DNA from 3 places in the Pantoea sp. X-Soil-TKNS-1211 genome. Region 2 is predicted to be linked to each of the others. Evidence: predicted binding sites of a transcription regulator. Region 2 holds the regulator's gene; each other region holds the start of a gene.

Region 1 (6,749 bases), 1.2 Mb from region 2:
TTGAGTCAGCACGCCATACCATGCCGCCCAGACGGGTGTACACGTCCAGATCGTCAGTGATCGGGTAGCTCAGCTTAGCAGCCAGCTGAACGCCTTGTGCTTTGAATGCGCCGTTAGTTACGCTGCCTTTGTTCGGCATACGGCCCAGCCAGTCGTAGCCCATCTCGAAGCCCAGGTATGGGTTAGCCTGGTAGCCAAGGAAGGCACCTGCGCCCAGCTGGCTTTCGTGAGTCGGACCGTTGTTGTTCTCATAACCGTTACCGTAGTAACCAGTATCATGATACTGAGACCAGCCCAGTTTAGCACCGGTATACCAGGTGTCATCTTTAGGAGCGGCCTGCGCTACGGTAGCGAAGCCAGCCAATGCCACTGCAATTGCGATAGCTGTCTTTTTCATTTTGCGCCTCGTTATCATCCAAATAGGCAATGAGCAAAAATAGTTTGCTCTGGGTTTAATCCTTCGCCGGGTCAAAATGCTCGCTTATGACTCTACCGAAAAAACGGAGGTTATTGAGCACCCTGGCGAGGTAAAGTCTACAACGAGATTGGAAAGTTACAAGTATGATGTGACGCCAGGCGATAAAAAAACAGGGATTTATACACACATTTTAACAATTGACATGGCATAATCTTCGTGATCAGAATTAAAAAAATCTGCTAAGCCATTGTCTAAGCTGGCGGGACAAGAATCAGTGGCTTAGCGTCATCTTCCGCAAAAATCAGTGTGAGAAAAATCCTAATTTTACTTAATGAAACAAATCTGAGGGAATTTTTGACGCTGATGGTTGTCTGCTCAAAACCGTCTCGTGTCCCTGAGGACGCATCACCAGACCCAACGCTTCACCTTCTGCGGCAGCCTGTTTCAATTCACGGCGTTCATCATCACTCAGTTCATAAGGGATCCACGCCAGAACAACGCTATAGTTGCCGGTGCGTAGCGCTTTAACCATGCTTTCTACCGTGCTATAGCGTTCGCACTCCGTGATATGCATGCTCTTTTCCAGCGGTAAACCCGACTGCTGCATCCAGTGACGGTTGATCTTATGTGCCGGCGTTAACCAGAGCTGCCAGCGCGATTGCAGGCTCAATTGTTTCAATACCGGCAGCAACAAAAGCTGCATCATTCCGGGTTGCTCGCTATAGCGCAATTCGGTAATGCCACCCAAAGAGGGCTGCGCTACGTCTGAAGTCGCAAAACGGTGAGAACGATCAGCGGTGCCAGAGAATTGAGTACGCATAATTTAATCACTCAGTAATGAACTGTATGAATATACAGTAATGAGTTCCTGGACAAAGATCAACCTCAATTTCTGAAAACGTCTCGCAAATTCGCACAAATTTTCACCTTAAACGCATTTATTCATTGAACAGCTGGATCGTTTTCAATATCTTCTAACCTGATGAATACATGAAGTATTTATTAGGACAGTTCTGGTAAAAGGAATTCAGGAAGGTATCAGGATGAAAAAATCTCACCCGATGGTTGAACAATCTAAAGCCCATTTAGCCGCATTAGGCGAAATCGAATCCCGCACGCAGTTTGGTGGTTATGCCTTGTCAGTAGAGAAGGTCGTCTTTGCGTTCATCAATGAAGATGCGCTGTATCTACGAGCCTGCGAAGCGGTAACGAACTATGCGACACGATGTCCAATGGAGCCGCTGATTTACAGTAAACGCGGTATGCCGGTGACACTGAGTTATTACAAGGTCGACACGCGTCTTTGGCAGGAACCGGAACAGTTAATGCAGCTCTCTTCGAGTGCGTTACGTGCTGCGCGTGAGGAGCTGCAAACTCGCTATGTCTCACTGCGGCTGAAGGACTTGCCCAATCTCAGCCTGCGTATGGAGATGATGCTGTATAAGGTCGGTATCTGTTCGGTCAAACACTTGTGTGAAATTGGGGCCAAAAAAAGTTGGCTGAAACTGCGGGCCATTAATAAACATATTGGTCTGAAAACGCTGCTGGCATTAGAAGGGGCGATCTCAGGCCATCACGAGGCGGCATTACCTCGTGAGGTGAGAGAAGAGCTTTGCGCGTGGTATCAAAAAACACTCCGCTAGCAGCAGAGTGTTCCTGGTCTTACTCTGCCGCGAGGGTACGACGCAGGCGCGCAATTTCAGGCAAAAGCGCAAGTAACAATCCCAACTGTTGTAAAACCAGCGGCGCTTGTGTTTCGGTACTGGCTTTCATTTCTGTCAGGCGATGCAGCAGAACTTGCTGCATCCGAGTTGCTTCAGCATCGCTGACGCGTTCAATTTGCAAAACATCATCAACAAAGCACACAGCATCATCCAGTAGCTTCAATAGCGTGGCGTCATTTAACCCGACACGATGAGCACCCAGCGCTGAAATATAGCTGAGGAAGGAGTGATTCAGGCAGAGCAAGCGGAAGGCGTTTTCACGTAAAGATTGCTGGTAGCGGGCTTCGTTACTCATGTTGGATACGACCGAAGCCAGTTCGGCATCGGCATTGTGTGCATCCCGACGCGCAACACGATAAGCCAGACGGTTATCTTTCCCCTGGTGATACTGCTCCATAATTGCATCAAGGTAGCGGCAGTTGGCATTGAGGGTGCGCTCGGCAACGGCGGGCAACTGGCGGAAACGCCAGTCCGGCCAGACGAAAGTAACGGCCAGCCAGGCGAGGCCACAACCGAGTAGCGTATCAACCACACGTGGCAGCGCGACTTCGAAGCCTTCGCCCAGCAAGTTAAAGCATAATAATACCAGTAGGGTAATGAATAGCGTTGCCTGAGCATATTGAATCTGGCGAAACGCGAAAAACAGCACACCGCTGAGCACAATTAACACCAATTGTCCTTCAATAGAAGGCACCAGCCACAGTACCGGTAACCCGATGGCAATCCCAGCCAGGGTGCCACCGATACGCAGCGCCAGGCGTCGTCGGGTGGCATTGTAGTTCGGCTGGCAGACAAACAGGCTGGTGAGCAGAATCCAGTAGCCGCGATGCACTCCGGTGAGCTGGATAAACCCATAACCGATGCACAACACCAGTGTCATTCTGACCGCGTGACGAAAAAGTGCGGATGATGGCGTGAGATGACGACTAATGCGCAATCGAATATCCGCCCAGCTACCTGGCCCGTCGCTGGAAAGATTGTCATCGCTGGATGCGGCCGGTTGTGCCAACTGCTGTTCTGACTCGATCGACGCCAGTTGCGCGTCGATGGCGCGCAAATTACGCAGCAACCAGAACAACGCACGAATATGGGCGTCATCCGGGGTATTCTGTTGCAAGCGTTGCAGCGCGGTTTCCAGCCGTTCGAAGGCGCGCTCAACGTGCGTATCATGATGCCAGGCCTGGCGTAAGAAAAGGGTTTCAGCTAACTGACGGCAGGCCTGCGCCTGCATGTTAAGCACGCGCTGGAAGCGAAATAGCACTTCAGTATAACGCCAGTCGTCGCGCAGTTGATGATATTGCAGATGTGAGGAACTGGCGCGTTCATGAATATCCTGCGCCACAAAATAATAATGCAGGCTGCGTCGGGTGCTACGTGAACCCCGGTCGCCACGTAACCGACTCTGAATGGTACTTTTGGTCAGATTAAGTTGAGCCACCAGTTGGCTATTTACCATTGCAGTGGCAATCAGGTTCGTATCATCTTGCTCGTCGCCATCAGGATCGAACAGGTTGGCTTTGGCGTCCAGATAACGCGCCAGCTGAGAAAAACTGGCGGCCAGTTGCTCCTGCACCGGGCGTACCGGAAACATGACATGGCCTACCAGGGTCAGCAGGTTGTACCATAAGGCTCCCAGCAGCAGCAGTGCTGGTTGCATCCACCATTGTGGGAACAAACCCACGCCGAGCATGGTATATACCGCAATCAGTAACGCACCAAAGGCGATGGTGGCATAACGTTGCCCGAGGGCACCCAGCAGAATAAAACCCCAGGTTGAGAGGGCCAGGCCGAGTACGAATGCCCAGGGGTGCGGAAACAGTAACTCGACGGATACCGAAGCGATACAGAAACAGACCAGCGTAATCAGTAGATTGCGCAGACGCCCCGCGAGGCGATCATCAAGATCGGCCAGTGCCGCTGCAACCACGCCAAGCGTGAGGGGAATCGTCCACTCAATCTGCTGTAACCACCAGGGAACAGCGGCACAACCCGCAAGGGCGAAAAAAATGCGCAGCAAATAGCGCAAACTGCTATTAAACAAATAACGGCGCCAGCCGGGTAAGGCTTCATGCATCATGGCTTCGCCTCAGTAACGACGACGGGCATTCGCTTCCCGTGCGGCCTGTGCTTCTTCTACCGAGACGACACGCCGTCCGACTGGCCACAGCGCAATGGCGGCAATTTTGAAATTAGCAATCCCGACGGGAATGCCGATGATGGTCAGGCACTGCACGATACCCGCTGAAATGTGCATCAGGCACAGCCACCAGCCGAAAAACACCAGCCAGAAGATGTTGAGAAACGTTCCACCGGCGTTCATTACCTGATTTTTGCTGTCGGGACGCAGCACATCGATATGTACTGCCTCGTTACCGAATGGCAGCAGAGAAAGTTTAGTTATCTCCCAGCAGGAACGCGTTAATGGCAGTGTGAAGATAAGAATGATGCTGACCAGCGTCGCCAGCAACCAGCTCAGGGTGGTAAAAACGCCACCCAGTACAAAGTTGAGAATGTTGAGCACGGTGCGCATAACACGATTTTCCTTTTGCAATCCGCAATATGTGTTGCCCAGTTTAGCCTGTTTTAAGGCTGGAGCGTCAAGGGTCTGACAGGTAAACTGCGCGATAATCCTCTTGCTGAACACGGTGCGGACATGGAACTGAAAGCAACATCAATGGGCAAACGTCTGGCTCAGCACCCTTATAATCGCGTACGCCTGCTGGAAGCAGGGGTGGAAGTTAGCGGCGATCGTCACGAATATCTTATCCCTTTCAATCAGTTACTCGATATATCCTGTAAAAGGGGGCTGGTGTGGGGTGAGCTGGAGTTTTTGCTGCCGGAAGAAAAAGTCGTCCGATTACATGGCACGGAATGGCAGGAAACCCAGCGTTTTTTTCATTACCTGCAACACGCCTGGCAGCAGTGGAGTCAGGAGATGAGTGCGGTCTGCGTCGAGGTATTGACGGGATTACAGCAGGAAATTTTCGCGTTTACCGGGCAGGACCGCTGGCTAAAGCGTAGCGAATTGCAGGCGGTTAAAGAAAGTATTACCCGGCAGTTCTCCGCCTTACCTTTACCGGTATCACGCCTGGAAAAATTCGAGAATTGCCGCGAATTGTGGCAGTTCTGCCAGCAATGGCTTGGGCAGGGCGAAACCGCGATTCGTCAGCGCAACCGAGAATGGACAGCAAAAATTTTACAGCAGTATCAGACGTTCTTTTCCACGGTTGAAACCACGCCACTTAATCCTTCGCAGTGTGAAGCGGTGGTCAATGGCGAAGACGCATTATTAGTACTGGCAGGGGCTGGCAGCGGAAAAACCTCGGTGCTGGTGGCCCGCGCTGGCTGGTTGTTACAGCGCAAACTGGCGCAGCCTGAGCAGATTCTGCTGTTAGCCTTTGGACGTCAGGCGGCGGAAGAGATGAACGATCGTATCCAGTCCCGGCTGGGTGAAAGCGCGATTCAAGCGCGAACGTTCCATGCGCTGGCATTGCATATCATTCGTGAAGGTAGCAATAAACAGCCCGCCATCAGCAAGCTGGAGAGCGACAGCAATGCCCGCCGTCAGTTGCTGATTGAGAGCTGGCGTGAGCAATGCAACAGTAAAAAAGCGCAGGCCAGTGGCTGGCGTCAATGGTTGCAGGAAGAGCTGGAATGGGAAATTGCTGAGGGGCCGTTCTGGCAGGATGACAAACTGGCACAGCGGCTGGCATCCCGGCTGGAGCGCTGGCTGGGGCTAATGCGTATGCACGGTGGTGCTCAGGCGGCGATGATTGCTGATGTACCTGAGGAACAGCGTGATCAATTTAGTAAACGCATTAAATTGATGGCACCTATCCTGAAAGCCTGGAAAAGCGCGTTGAAAGAAGAGGGGGCTGTCGACTTCTCCGGGCTGATCCATCAGGCGATTGCCATTCTGGAAAAGGGACGATTTATCAGCCCGTGGAAGCATATTCTGGTGGATGAGTTTCAGGATATCTCGCCACAGCGTGCGGCATTGTTGACAGCGCTACGTCAACAAAATAAGCGAACCTCACTGTTTGCCGTCGGTGATGACTGGCAGGCCATTTATCGCTTCAGCGGTGCCGAGATGAGTCTGACCACGGCCTTCCATCACTATTTCGGTGAAGGTGACCGCTGTGTACTGGATACCACTTACCGTTTCAATGACCGCATCGGTGAAATCGCCAACCGTTTTGTGCAACAAAACCCACATCAGCTGCGTAAGCCACTGAATAGTCTTACTAAAGGCAATAAAAAATCGGTGACCTTGCTGACGCAGGATCAACTGGAACCGCTTCTCGATAAACTGAGTGGTTATGTGAAGCTGGATGAACGGGTACTGCTGCTGGCGCGCTACCATCATCTGCGTCCGGCGCTGCTGGATAAAGCCAAAACGCGCTGGCCGAAACTGCAACTGGACTTTATGACCATTCACGCCAGTAAAGGGCAGCAGGCCGACTTTGTCATTGTGCTGGGTCTGCATGACGGTCGAGATGGTTTCCCGGCTGCTGCTCGTGAATCGATCATGGAGCAGGGATTGCTGCCACAGCCAGAGGCTTTTCCGGATGCCGAAGAGCGTCGTCTGGCGTACGTGGCGTTAACGC
Region 2 (6,749 bases):
ACAGGCACCAAAACGGCCATTCTGCACGCGATCGGACGGGCAGCCGACGTTGAGGTTGATCTCGTCGTAACCACGCGCTTCCGCCAGTTGCGCGCACTGCGCCAGCGCCGCCGGATCGCTCCCTCCCAGTTGCAGCGCGACCGGATGCTCATCTTCACTAAAGGCCAGATAATCGCCCTTGCCATGAATAATCGCACCGGTGGTGACCATTTCGGTGTACAGCAGCATGTCACCGCTTAGCTGACGGTGAAAATAACGACAGTGACGATCGGTCCAGTCGAGCATCGGGGCAATGGAAAAACGTTGCGAAGAGAAGGTATCGGTCATGAAACGCAGTAAATCCGGGGTTAAGTGATGAGATTCTGCGCAATGATATCACAGGATTGACGGGCGACACAGCCGCCCGTCGGGATGAAGGAGATTGATCAGAAGTTAAAGCCGAGCTGCAACATCGCACCCCAGGTATTGTCGTCGCCAACCGAACCCGCCAGATCAAGGTGAACCGTATTGTTAAACGGTGACAAACCAAAACCAGCGGTGAACACATTGGCGTCATTTGACTTCATATCTGCTCGATAACCGGCACGTAATTGCAGCCAGTCCAGTACCCGATACTCACCACCGACGCCAACGTATTGGCTGCTGTCTTCCGATTTAAAGCGCTTAGTTTGCGTCAAATCGACATCGCCGGTCAGCGTGAAGGCACTGTAGTTCCAGGCCAGACCGGTGGTGACCAGTGGACGGATTTGGTACGTATCACGGTAGCCATTCACTTCTTTGGTATCGATATCACGTGAAATCAGGTTCTGCCCGGTCAGGCCGAATGTCCAGTTATCGGCGAAGTCCGTGGCGATCCCGGCATCGACGTTAAAGCCGGTATCTGAGCTGCGGTAACGGCTGTTGTTGATATCGCTTTTGTCGTAGTTGTAAACGCTGGCGGTGTAGTTATACAGCCAGGTTTTTTGCAGTTTCGGCGTAATACCTACAGAAACCGGATGTCCGGCGATACTGAACTGGTGCGCCACGGCAATACCGTAATCGGTCACTAACGCCGCCAAACCGTTGGCACTGGACGTCAACTTATCCTCATCACCCGGCACCGGAATAACCGTGCCATCGGCGACGCCTTGCAGATAATCGATATCGCTTTGTGACACGTTAGCGCGGATATGCGCTGTGCCGTAGGCTTTGGTCACAAAAGCGAAGGGCAGTGTTTCATTGGGTACCGTAACAGCCAGTGCAACCCCTGCTGAACCATCTGCTTTGTTACCACGCAGATCGCGAAGCTGACTCGCCATATCGCCCGCAGCGGCCTTAAGTTGTGGATAACCGTTGAGGTAATCCTGGAAGGTTAGGTTATCAATGACTTTCTGATAACGGTCGACCGTGTCCGTAATGTCATCAACACGATTAATCAATTTGTCTTTATCAGTAACCTGTATCCCGGCTGAAGGGAAAATGATACTCACGTCATCATCAGGTTTTGCTTTGGTCATTAAAGCCGGGTTTGCCAGTACCGCAGAACTCCAGGTGGAAGAAGCGACTCCCGTCCCTCCCATTGCATCGTTACGTGCGTCGTACCATGTACCTGCGGCCAGGGCCGAAGAGGAAAGAAACACGGCATTCAAAACAACAAGATAACTAATACTTTTGCGTCTGAATAATGTCTTCACCATTTGCCTGCCATCACCTTTAAATGTCGTGACCACGTCATCGACGAAACAATTTACCAGCCCTTATTGTGAACCCGGGCTAACGATTCATTGCTGTGAAATGAAAGGAAATAGCACTGCTATTCGCAGAATTGACTGCTGACGCACCAATCTGTCGTGTATTTATGCAAAAAAATAAACGGTACTTAAATTAAGGCCAGATATTACTTAAGCCCTTTTGAACCTTAGACGCTAAGTCGGTGAGTTGCAAAGCAAAAACCGATAAGCCAATTTAATGATGCTGTAGCAACGAGAAATGACGATAGCCGGGTGAGACAGGAAGGAAAACAATTGTGCCGCTAACCTGATGAAAAAATGAAATTTTACTGATCATGTTGAGGAAAAAAAGCAATCACAGCAGCGTAAAAATTTGTGTGATAAAATAACATCACCTGCAACCTGGAGAACGCTTATGTCAAATCTGTCGCCCGACCAACTGCTCACCCAGGCAGAAACGTTATGCCTGCAACGCGGCGTACGTCTGACCTCACAACGCGCCGAAGTACTGCGTCTGATGGCCGAAAAGAATGGATCGATCAGCGCCTATGATTTGCTGGATCAGCTGCGGATCAGTGAACCCCAGGCAAAACCGCCGACGATTTATCGTGCGCTGGATTTCCTGCTGGAGCAGGGATTTATCCACCGTGTGGAATCCAATAACAGTTATGTGGTTTGCCATCATTTCAATGAACCGGCACACACCTCAGTCATGCTGGTGTGTGATCGTTGTGCTGCGGTCAGTGAAAAACACGCACATGGTGTGGAAAAGATCATTGCTGGCCTGGCTGAACAAGCAAGTTTTGCCCTACGCCACAGCGTAATTGAAGCACATGGGCTGTGTGAAAACTGTGTCGAAGTGGAAGCCTGTACGCATCACGAAAGCTGCGATCACGATCATCAGGTGGAGAGTAAAAAGCGGGGTAAAAAAGGATAGAGGGCACATCCCTGTGCCAGCCCGATCTTCACGATCGGAGGGCAGGAGCATCGTCCTTAAACGGGTCCGTTACCAGTGATAATCCTTGTTGTGACTTTCCCAGTCTTTAACTTCTCGCTCGGCCTGATCTTTTGCGTAGCCGTAGCGTTCCTGAATTTTACCCACAAGCTGATCGCGTTTACCTTCAATGACCGTCATATCGTCATCCGTCAGCTTGCCCCATTTTTCTTTCACTTTCCCTTTGAATTGTTTCCAGTTTCCGCTCACTTCGTCTTTGTTCATAACCCTTCTCCATGTCATGCAGAGTGATGGTAGTGGAATACCCAATCCCCAGTGGGTAAAACCAACATAACGCGCTACTCATTCGCGCTGATAAGGATAATTATAGTAGACAATGAATAATAGTTAGCACACTTACAGATTATTCTGTATCCAGAGTCTCATTGTTCGTGAGTCGCAAACCAACTGTCAGCACGCCAGTGGCGATGCCAAATCCACCACAGCGTTAGCCCGCGCATTGCCAGAAATACCGTCACCGCCAGCCATAACCCATGATTACCCAGCCAGGGGAGCGTCAGTAAAGACAGACCATAACCGAGCGCCGCCAACGCCATACTGTTACGCATTTCCCGGCCGCGCGTCGCACCGATAAACATGCCATCCAACAGGTAGCACCACACGCCCACTAACGGCATTACCACCTGCCACATCAGGTAGCGATCGGCCACTTCCCGTAGTTCTTCCAGCGAAGTCAGCAGCGCTACGATATGTGCGCCAAATAACGCATAGATCACCGCAAACACCAGTGCCACCAGGCCCGCCTGGCGGCAGGCTGCGTGCCAAATCAGCAATAATCGGCTGCGGTCTTTCGCTCCGACCGCTTCACCAGAACAAGCCTCTACTGCATACGCGAAACCATCCAGTGCGTAAGCGGTGAAAGTCAGGAACATCAACAGAACGGCATTGACCGCCACCACATCCGGGCCGATACGCGCGCCGAATATCGTCAGTGACGCAAAACAGATTTGGACCAGGAAAGAGCGCAACATAATGTCGCGGTTGAGGTGAAACAGGCGAGCAGCATCACCGCGCCAACTCTCCTTCAGCAAGGAGAAATCAATACCGCGCAGCTTCAATACCCGTGCCACCATCCATAATCCGACAGCAAGGGTGACGTATTCTGCCAGTGCCGTTGCCGCCGCCGCGCCCGCCACTCCCCAGCGCAGACCCAGAACAAACGCCAGATCCAACAGGATATTGACCAAATTCCCCACCACCAGCAGCACCACTGGCGCACGCGCATATTGCACGCCCAATAACCAACCGAGGATCACCAGGTTCGCCAGCGTGGCGGGAGCACTGAGCCAGCGAATCTGGATAAAGAGTTGTGCCTGCTGCTGAATCACGAGGCTCCCTCCCATTAGCACCGCGGCCAGATTGCTGACAGGCGTGCGCAGCAAAATAAATAGCACCCCGGCCACCAACGCGATTAGCAGCGGTTGGATGAGCGCCCGTGCCAGTGCCGTTTTATCGCCCGCGCCAAAAGCCTGGGCGGTTAACCCGGTCGTGCTCATACGCAGAAACAGCAGCAGCATAAAGATGAAACTGGTCGCCGTGGTGCCTACTGCCACGCCACCGAGATATATGGGGCTATCGAGATGCCCAATGACGGCGGTATCAACCACGCCCAACAGCGGAATGGTGATATTGGAGAGGATCATAGGCAGCGCCAGCCGCCAGAGTGCTTTATCAGAGGAGGAAAACAGCTGCATCAGCCCATCCCGGTTTGCTGCACAACAGTCTGGTCAGAAAATGATACTACGGCAGCGTAGGAAGGCTGCCGTAGCGGGGGGGAATTAAGGTATCAGAGCCACTCACCGTTGCGCACAATGCCAACCGCCAGCCCTTCCACCGTCAGAGACTGCTCACGGGTATCGACAACAATCGGCTGGAAGTCACTGTTTTCCGGCAGAAGTTGCACAATCGCGCCCTGCTTTTTCCAGCGTTTTACCGTCACTTCGTCGTCAATACGCGCCACCACAACCTGGCCGTTCCGCACTTCCTGCGTTTTGTGTACCGCCAACAGATCACCATCCATAATGCCGATATCTTTCATCGACATGCCGCTAACGCGTAGCAGGAAATCCGCAGTGGGTTTGAACAGGTTAGCATCGACCTGGTAGTGCGCTTCAATGTGTTCCTGCGCCAGCAAAGGTTCACCCGCAGCGACACGGCCAATCAATGGCAGCCCCTCGCTGGCTTCTTCTTCCATTAATAAGCGAATACCGCGCGAAGCGCCGGAGACGATTTCAATCACGCCTTTGCGCGCGAGTGCTTTCAGGTGTTCTTCTGCCGCATTAGGTGAGCGGAAGCCCAGTTGCGCAGCAATTTCCGCACGCGTTGGCGGCATGCCTGTCTGGTTAATATGGTCGCGAATCAGGTCATAGACCTGTTGCTGCCTGCTGGTTAATGCTTTCATCCCGCCCCCTGGTTGTTTATACAGTCGCTGTGAGTATATACAGGTATTGGCGAAATGAAAACCAAAACTGAGGGAAAAATCAGCGAGTTGATGATCTCGGAATCCTTATCGCAAATGTGACCAAAGCAGCGCGATCCAGACAAACAACGCCAGTAAGATAGCCAGTAAGACGGCAGCTGATCCCATATCTTTCGCACGGCCCGCCAGAGGATGACGCTCCTGACCAATACGGTCGACCACCGCTTCAATAGCACTGTTCAGGATTTCCACAATGACCACCAGCACCACGGAACCAATCATTAGTACGCGGGAGATGGCATCAACATCCAGCCAGCACGCCACTATAATTGCTACTAACGCGGCAATGGCTTCCTGGCGAAACGCCGCCTCATGCGACCAGGCTGCGCGCAATCCCTGCCAGGAATAACCGGCTGCTTTAACTATCCTGAGAATACCGGTGACGTTTTTTGCCATGTCGTTGAACCCTTTACTCGTTTTGACGTCAATGTCTGGGCAGCCAGAGATGGTGCAGCCACAGATCTTCGCGGCACTTTCTGGTATGCTTGCCGCGCTTTGCTAACAAGAGGCTTGAAGTTGTCTATGTCAGGTTGGCGTAAACTTTATTATAAATTATTGAATTTACCACTCTCCATTTTGGTAAAGAGTAAGGCCATTCCCGCCGATCCCGTGTCCGAGCATGGGCTGGATCCGACGCGGCCGATCCTGTATGTGCTGCCTTATGATTCCAAGGCCGATCTGCTCACGCTGCGTTCGCAGTGTCTGAAACACGATCTGCCTGATCCGCTCGCACCGCTGGAAATAGACGGCGCTTTGCTGCCGCGTCACGTGTTTATCCACGATGGACCACGCGTGTTCCCGTATTTCGTGCCGAGCATGGAGTCCGTGAAGTTGTTTCACGACTACCTCGATCTGCATCGCAGCAATCCGGAGCTGGATGTACAGATGCTGCCGGTGTCGGTGATGTTTGGCCGTGCGCCAGGACGTGAAGTTCAGGGGGAATCCACTCCTCACCTGCGTATTCTCAACGGTGTGCAGAAGTTCTTCGCCATTCTCTGGCATGGCCGCGACAGCTTTGTGCGCTTCTCGCCGACCGTTTCGCTGCGCCAGATGGCGACCGAACACGGTACGGATAAGTCAATCGCCCAAAAACTGGCGCGGGTGGCACGGATTCACTTTGCGCGTCAGCGTCTGGCTGCCATTGGCCCGAGTTTGCCTGCCCGTCAGGATCTGTTTAATAAGCTGCTGCAATCCAAAGCGATTGAAAAAGCGGTGGAAGATGAGGCACGCAGCAAAAAGATCTCACACGAGAAGGCACAACAAAACGCCGTCGAATTGATGGAAGAGATTGCCGCCGATTTCTCATATGAAGCGATTCGCGTTACCGACCGCGTCATGGGTTGGATGTGGAGTCGCCTCTATCAAGGGATCAACGTGAATGGCGGTGAACGTGTGCGTCAGCTGGCACAGGATGGACATGAGATTGTCTATGTCCCCTGCCATCGCAGTCATATGGATTACCTGCTGCTCTCTTACGTGCTCTACCACCAGGGACTGGTGCCGCCACACATCGCTGCGGGTATCAACCTGAATTTCTGGCCCGCCG
Region 3 (6,749 bases), 150 kb from region 2:
TAGGTTAACCACCATTCAATGGTCATGTGTGACATTCCCTGATGTAAGCGAAGTGTGACACAATACGCCAGAAAATCGCGGCACGCTATGGACTGGACGTGTGGCGTTGACGTTTTTTCAGGAGGGCGGATGCAGCAGATAAAACAGAGTTGGCTCAGGCGTGAAAAGGCGTTTGCCTCCTTTGCTACCGGACCGCTGCTCGACTTCTGGCACCGCCGCGAAGAGTGTGAATTTACCGGCGTGGGTAATCTCACCCTGCGCTATGTTCGCTTCACGTCCCCGCAACATCACCGTGTCATTCTGATTGTTCCCGGACGTATCGAAAGCTACATCAAATATCCGGAACTGGCCTATGACTTGTTCCATTGTGGCTTTGACGTGGTGATCATTGATCATCGTGGTCAGGGGCGCTCCGATCGCCTGCTGGAAGACTCTCACCGCGGGCATGTGGTGGATTTCAATGATTACGTCGACGATCTGGAAACGCTGTATCTGAAAGAGATTGTCAGTGGTCATTATCGGCACCGCTATGCACTGGCGCACTCGATGGGCGGGGCGATTCTTGCGCTGTTTCTGGCGCGCCAGCCACGGGCGTTTCACGCCGTGGCGCTGGCGGCACCGATGTTTGGTATTACCTTGCCGCTGCCACCTTTCCTCGCGCACCGTATTCTTGATTGGGCGGAGAAAATGCCTGCGCTGCGTGACGGGTATGCTCTGGGAACCGGGCGCTGGCGTGCCCATCCCTTCGGCATCAACCAACTGACCCACAGCCGGGAACGCTATCAGCGCAATTTACGTTTTTACGCTGACGATCCGGCGATTCGCGTCGGCGGCCCGACTTACCATTGGGTGCGTGAAGGGGTGCAGGCGGGACGTAGCATCATTAGTCAGGTGAATAACATCACCACGCCGATGCTGCTGATGCAGGCAAGTGAAGACCGAGTGGTGGATAACCGCTCGCAGGATTTATTTTGTGAGGCGATGGCAGCCGCAGGACATCCCTGCGAGGGAGTCACGCCTTATGTGATTGAAGGCGCGCGCCATGAGATCCTGTTTGAAACAGACGCGATGCGCGCTCAGGCGCTAAACGCGGTGGTGGATTTTTTTGCGCGCCACGTTTAATGATTTTTTTATTTTCCGGCTACGGCCAACCGACATCAATACCAGAGGTTTCCATGTACCACATCGTCGCATCCGACCTGGATGGCACGCTGCTCTCCCCGGACCATCGTTTGACCCCTTTCGCCCGCACCACGTTGCAGGAACTGGTGGCACGTGATGTCCATTTCGTTTTTGCCACCGGTCGTCACTATATCGATGTGGGCCAGATGCGCGACAAACTCGGCATCCCGGCTTATATGATTACCTCCAACGGCGCTCGCGTGCACAACGCTGATGGCGAGTTGATTTTCAGCCACAACCTGGATGCCGATATCGCCCTGGACCTGTATGGCCTGAAATACCACGATGAACAGGTCCTGACCCACGTTTATCGCGACGACGAATGGTTTATCAGCCGCCACCGCCCGGCAGAGCAGGATTATTTTCGCGAGTCCGTGTTTAACTACCAGGTCTATCAACCGGGGATGCTGCCGAGCGATGGCATCAGCAAAGTGTTCTTTACCTGCGACGATCCTGAACATCTGATCCCGATGGAGCAGGCGATAGAAGCGCGTTGGGGCGACCGGGTTAACGTCAGCTTCTCGCTGCCGACCTGCCTCGAAGTGATGGCGGGCGGTGTCTCCAAGGGGCATGCGTTGGAAGCAGTCGCGAAACAGCTCGGCTACTCATTGAAAGAGTGCATCGCCTTTGGTGATGGCATGAACGATGTTGAAATGCTCAGCATGGCCGGTAAGGGCTGCATTATGCGTAACGCGCATCAACGCCTGAAAGATACCTTGCCTACACTGGAAGTGATTGGCAGCAACGCCGAAGACGCCGTGCCTGTTACCCTGCGTAAATTGTTCCTGGCGTAACCTGATCCGTAGCGGCGCGATTTATCGCGCTAATGTGCGCCGTTCGGATTGCGCGATAAATCGCACCGCTACGGGTGCTGGTGTTTTGTTCGGTTGTAAACCAGATAATTCAACGAGACAGCGACAGTTTGTTTACACTGGCGGCACTGTTCATTTTGGGGTCGTTACCGTGCTGTTATTGATCGTTACCACCATTCTGTGGGCTTTTTCCTTTAGTTTTATCGGGGAATATCTGGCGGGCCAGGTGGATTCCTGGTTCTCGGTGCTGATGCGCCTGACGCTGGCAGCCATCGTGTTCCTGCCGTTCCTGCGCTGGCGTGGTTATCGCGCCTCAACCATCCTGCTGTATATGCTGGTGGGGATGTTGCAACTGGGCGTTATGTATCTGCTGAGTTTCGAGGCTTACCTCTATCTGAGCGTCACGGAATTCCTGCTGTTTACCGTGATGACGCCGCTGTATGTCACCCTGATTTACGATCTGCTCAGCCGACGCCCATTGCGTATCGGCTACGCCTTTAGCGCCATGCTGGCGGTGATTGGCGCGGCGATTATCCGGTACGACAAAGTCAGTGATCATTTCTGGTTTGGCCTGCTGCTGGTGCAGGCGGCGAATATCTGCTTTGCCATCGGCATGGTGGGTTACAAGCGCTTGCAGGAGACGCGCCCGATGCCGCAGCACACCGCCTTTTCCTGGTTCTACCTCGGCGCGGTGATTATTGCGGTGATCGCCTGGAGTTTGTGGGGTAATCCCAACAAACTGCCCACCACCTCGCTGCAATGGGGCATTCTGGTGTGGCTGGGTGTCGCGGCGTCCGGGTTGGGTTACTTTATGTGGAACTACGGCGCGACCCAGGTGGATGCGGGGACGCTGGGCATTATGAACAATATGCATGTCCCAGCGGGATTACTGGTAAATCTGGCGATTTGGCAGGAAAAACCACACTGGCCCAGCTTTATCGCCGGGGCGATTGTGATTTTTGCGTCACTTTACGTGCATAAACGCTGGGTGCTGGGGAAAGTGTCTAACAGCAACGCATAAGTCTGAAGGGAAGGAATAACGCGGCAGAGGAGCAAAGCATCCGAGCCAGGATGGCGAGGCCGACCCACAGGGATGTGGGGGGTCTTTGCGATCTGACGCGTTATTCCTGACCAGAGAACGGAACTAACAGCAACTACGCCTTTTTCACCGGCGCAGGGCGCTGGATTAACGTCAATCCCTTCAAAAAGTTACGCAGAATCTGGTCGCCGCACTCGCGGTAGTTTTTATGGTCGGGGTTACGGAAAATCGCGCCAATCTCCGCCTGCGACACTTTAAAGTTCGCCTTTAGCAATATCTCGGGAATATCCGTGGTCTTCAGGGCAAACGCGATGCGCAGCTTCTTCAGGAAAATATTGTTATTCATTTTGCGCTCAACTGACGGCGCAGGCGCATCCTCACTTTTACCGCGACGATGGAAAATCAAACCATTGAGAAAATACCCCATCAGTACGTCCGGGCAAGGACGATATGCGGCGTCATCATCCTTCTTCAGCCATGCCTGCACATCTTCCAGCGGCACATCACAATTGGCCAGGGCAAAAATCTCCACCACTTTGCTGTCGCTCAGGTCCAGCATATAGCGCACGCTGCGCAGTACATCGTTATTGGTCATGGTGAAAATCTCCTGGTCACGGGTTGAGGCGGCGCATTATAGAGCAGGCGAACTCAGGATGACAGGGGCTGTAACGAACCCGGGCGTGCAGCATCGCGCACAAAGGGCAGATGCTCACAAGCATGCTGGCGGGCGAAGCGGACAAACGCCTCCAGTACCGGCTGACGCTGCTCGCCATCACGCATCGCTGCGTACAAACGGCTCCACAACCCGTCACCCAACGTTTTGGTGACGACCAACCCCTGATGCTCAAAACTCTCCACCACCCAATGGGGTAACGCCGCAATCCCCATACGCGCCGACACCATCTGAATCAACAACAAGGTGTTATCTACGCTCTTCAGTGCCGGGCTGATGCCTGCGGGTTGCAGAAAATTCCGCCAGATATCCAGCCGCTGACGTTGCACCGGATAAATCATCAGGACTTCATCTGCCAAATCTTCCGGTGCAATATGCGCAACGTGCGCCAGCGGATGATCCGGTGCCATCACCAGTCGCACCTCAAAATCGAACATCGGCGAATAGAACAAGCCGCTGCGCGGCAGAATATCCGAGGTCAACACCACATCCAGCTCGCCTTGTTGTAAGGCGGGCTGCGGGTCAAAAGTCACGCCAGATTTAAAATCCATCACCACCTGTGGCCAGCTCTGACGGAAGTTGTTCAGCGCAGGCGTTAGCCACTGAATGCAGCTATGGCACTCAATCGCAATGCGTATCGTGGTTTGATGCGGCTCATGGCAAGCCTGCAATGCCTGCTGGATCTGCGGCAGGATCTGTTCAGCCAGCTGCAACAGGATCTCCCCCTGTGGCGTAAAACGTAGCGGCTGGCTCTTACGCACAAACAGGCGGAAGCCCAGCCGTTGCTCCAGGTCGCTGAACTGATGAGACAACGCCGATTGCGTTTGATGAAGCTGGGCGGCGGCGGCGGCCAGAGAGCCGGTATTCCGTAACGCCTGTAGCGTCCGCAGGTGTTTGAGTTCGATCATGAGAATCCTTCACATCGAGATTGAACAATTTGCGCTTGAGGAACATACAGTACCCGCAGAAGATAGCGGTGTAAACATCTGGACGGCTAAACATCTCCAGCAGGCGTTACGACCAGGATACGTTGGCCCTGATTTGAAGCGCGTGCTGCACAGCTAAGAATACCTGGAGAACAGTAAATGACCATTCTGAACCACACACTCGGTTTCCCTCGCGTCGGCCTGCGTCGTGAATTGAAAAAAGCCCAGGAGAGCTACTGGGCAGGTAACAGCTCGCAAGATGAACTGCTGGCGGTGGGCCGTGAACTGCGAGCGCGCCACTGGCAACAACAGAAAGAGGCTGGCGTGGACCTGCTGCCCGTGGGTGACTTTGCCTGGTACGATCACGTACTGACCACCAGCCTGTTGCTGGGTAACGTCCCTGCGCGTCACCAGAACAAAGACGGTTCAGTCGATCTTGATACCCTGTTCCGTCTTGGTCGTGGCCGTGCACCGACTGGTGAACCGGCTGCTGCCGCTGAAATGACCAAATGGTTCAACACCAACTATCACTACATGGTGCCGGAATTCACCCGAGGCCAGCACTTCAAACGGACCTGGACCCAACTGCTGGACGAAGTAGACGAAGCGCTGGCGCTCGGTCACAACGTCAAACCCGTACTCCTCGGTCCGGTGACTTACCTGTGGCTGGGTAAAGTGAAAGGCGAGCAATTTGACCGCCTGTCACTGCTGAAAGACATCCTGCCGGTCTACCAACAGGTGCTGGCTGAACTGAAAAATCGCGATATCGAATGGGTGCAGATTGATGAACCGGCACTGGCGTTGGAGCTGCCGCAGGAATGGCGTGCGGCGTTCAAACCGGCTTACGACGCCCTGCAAGGTGCAACCAAACTGCTGTTGACCACCTACTTCGACAGCATCGGCCAGAACCTTGATGTGATTAAAGCGCTGCCGGTGCAGGGCCTGCACGTTGACCTGGTACACGGCAAAGACGATATACAACAACTCAACCAACAACTGCCTGCCGCATGGCTGCTGTCGGTCGGAGTGATCAATGGCCGTAACGTCTGGCGTGCTGACCTCAGCAGCTGGTTTGAGCGTCTGCAACCGCTGGTAGGGCTTCGTCAACAGCTGTGGATTGGTTCCTCTTGCTCCCTGCTGCACAGTCCGATCGACCTGAGCGTGGAAACCCGTCTGGATGGTGAAGTCAAAAGCTGGTTCGCCTTTGCCTTGCAAAAATGTGCGGAACTGGCGCTGCTGAGCAAGGCATTGAATAACCATGATGCCAAATCACTGGAAGCCTGGAGCGCACCAATCCGTGCCCGCGCCCACTCCAGCCGGGTACACAATGCCGCCGTGGCGCAGCGCCTGGCGAATATTCAGGCCAAAGACACCGAGCGTCACAGTGCGTACCGCGAACGCGCCACAGCGCAACGTAACCGTTTCAATCTACCCGCATGGCCAACCACCACCATCGGTTCATTTCCGCAAACCACGGAAATCCGCGGTCTGCGCCTCGACTTCAAAAAGGGCAACATTGACGGCGGTCACTACCGCACCGGTATCGCGGAACACATCAAACAGGCGATTGTCGAGCAGGAACGTTTGGGCCTTGATGTGCTGGTACACGGCGAAGCTGAGCGTAACGACATGGTTGAATACTTCGGTGAGAACCTTGACGGCTTCATCTTCACCCAGAACGGATGGGTACAGAGCTACGGTTCACGCTGCGTAAAACCGCCGGTGATCATCGGTGACGTCAGCCGTCCGGCCGCCATCACCGTGGAGTGGGCGAAGTACGCGCAGTCGCTGACTGACAAACCGGTGAAAGGTATGCTCACTGGTCCGGTCACCATCCTGTGCTGGTCGTTTCCGCGTGAAGACGTCAGCCGTGAAACCATTGCCAAACAGATTGCGCTGGCACTGCGCGACGAAGTGGTAGATCTGGAAAAAGCCGGTATTGGCATTATCCAGATTGACGAACCGGCACTTCGGGAGGGCTTGCCGCTACACCAGTCTGACTGGGCGGCGTACCTGACCTGGGCGGTGGATGCGTTTCGCCTCAACGCTGCCGTGGCGCAGGATGACACTCAGATCCACACCCATATGTGTTATTGCGAGTTCAACGACATCATGGA

The links. The regulator LexA, encoded in region 2, represses DNA repair genes until DNA is damaged. The targets are predictions, from matches to a motif close to TNCTGTATGTACATACAGNA.
Region 1: a site for LexA is predicted at 1,259-1,278, ahead of sulA (SOS-induced cell division inhibitor SulA). Genes of this name have one in related genera too.
Region 3: a site for LexA is predicted at 4,647-4,666, ahead of metR (HTH-type transcriptional regulator MetR). Genes of this name have one in related genera too.

Annotation. Positions count from the first base shown of each region.
Region 1 covers NZ_AP035953.1:1,583,264-1,590,012, forward strand. Annotated here, with positions in the region: gene ompA (porin OmpA) at 1-397, opposite strand, end outside; gene sulA (SOS-induced cell division inhibitor SulA) at 747-1,238, opposite strand; gene AC6I8W_RS07490 (TfoX/Sxy family DNA transformation protein) at 1,462-2,061, shown strand; gene yccS (YccS family putative transporter) at 2,081-4,219, opposite strand; gene AC6I8W_RS07500 (YccF domain-containing protein) at 4,229-4,672, opposite strand; gene helD (DNA helicase IV) at 4,796-6,749, shown strand, end outside.
Region 2 covers NZ_AP035953.1:365,088-371,836, reverse strand. Annotated here, with positions in the region: gene dusA (tRNA dihydrouridine(20/20a) synthase DusA) at 1-327, opposite strand, end outside; gene AC6I8W_RS01630 (conjugal transfer protein TraF) at 426-1,676, opposite strand; gene zur (zinc uptake transcriptional repressor Zur) at 2,125-2,646, shown strand; gene AC6I8W_RS01620 (CsbD family protein) at 2,716-2,928, opposite strand; gene dinF (MATE family efflux transporter DinF) at 3,087-4,418, opposite strand; gene lexA (transcriptional repressor LexA) at 4,511-5,125, opposite strand; gene AC6I8W_RS01605 (diacylglycerol kinase) at 5,231-5,599, opposite strand; gene plsB (glycerol-3-phosphate 1-O-acyltransferase PlsB) at 5,726-6,749, shown strand, end outside.
Region 3 covers NZ_AP035953.1:218,349-225,097, forward strand. Annotated here, with positions in the region: gene rhtB (homoserine/homoserine lactone efflux protein) at 1-26, opposite strand, end outside; gene pldB (lysophospholipase L2) at 130-1,122, shown strand; gene yigL (sugar/pyridoxal phosphate phosphatase YigL) at 1,176-1,976, shown strand; gene AC6I8W_RS00975 (carboxylate/amino acid/amine transporter) at 2,146-3,015, shown strand; gene AC6I8W_RS00980 (YehS family protein) at 3,149-3,628, opposite strand; gene metR (HTH-type transcriptional regulator MetR) at 3,682-4,614, opposite strand; gene metE (5-methyltetrahydropteroyltriglutamate--homocysteine S-methyltransferase) at 4,792-6,749, shown strand, end outside.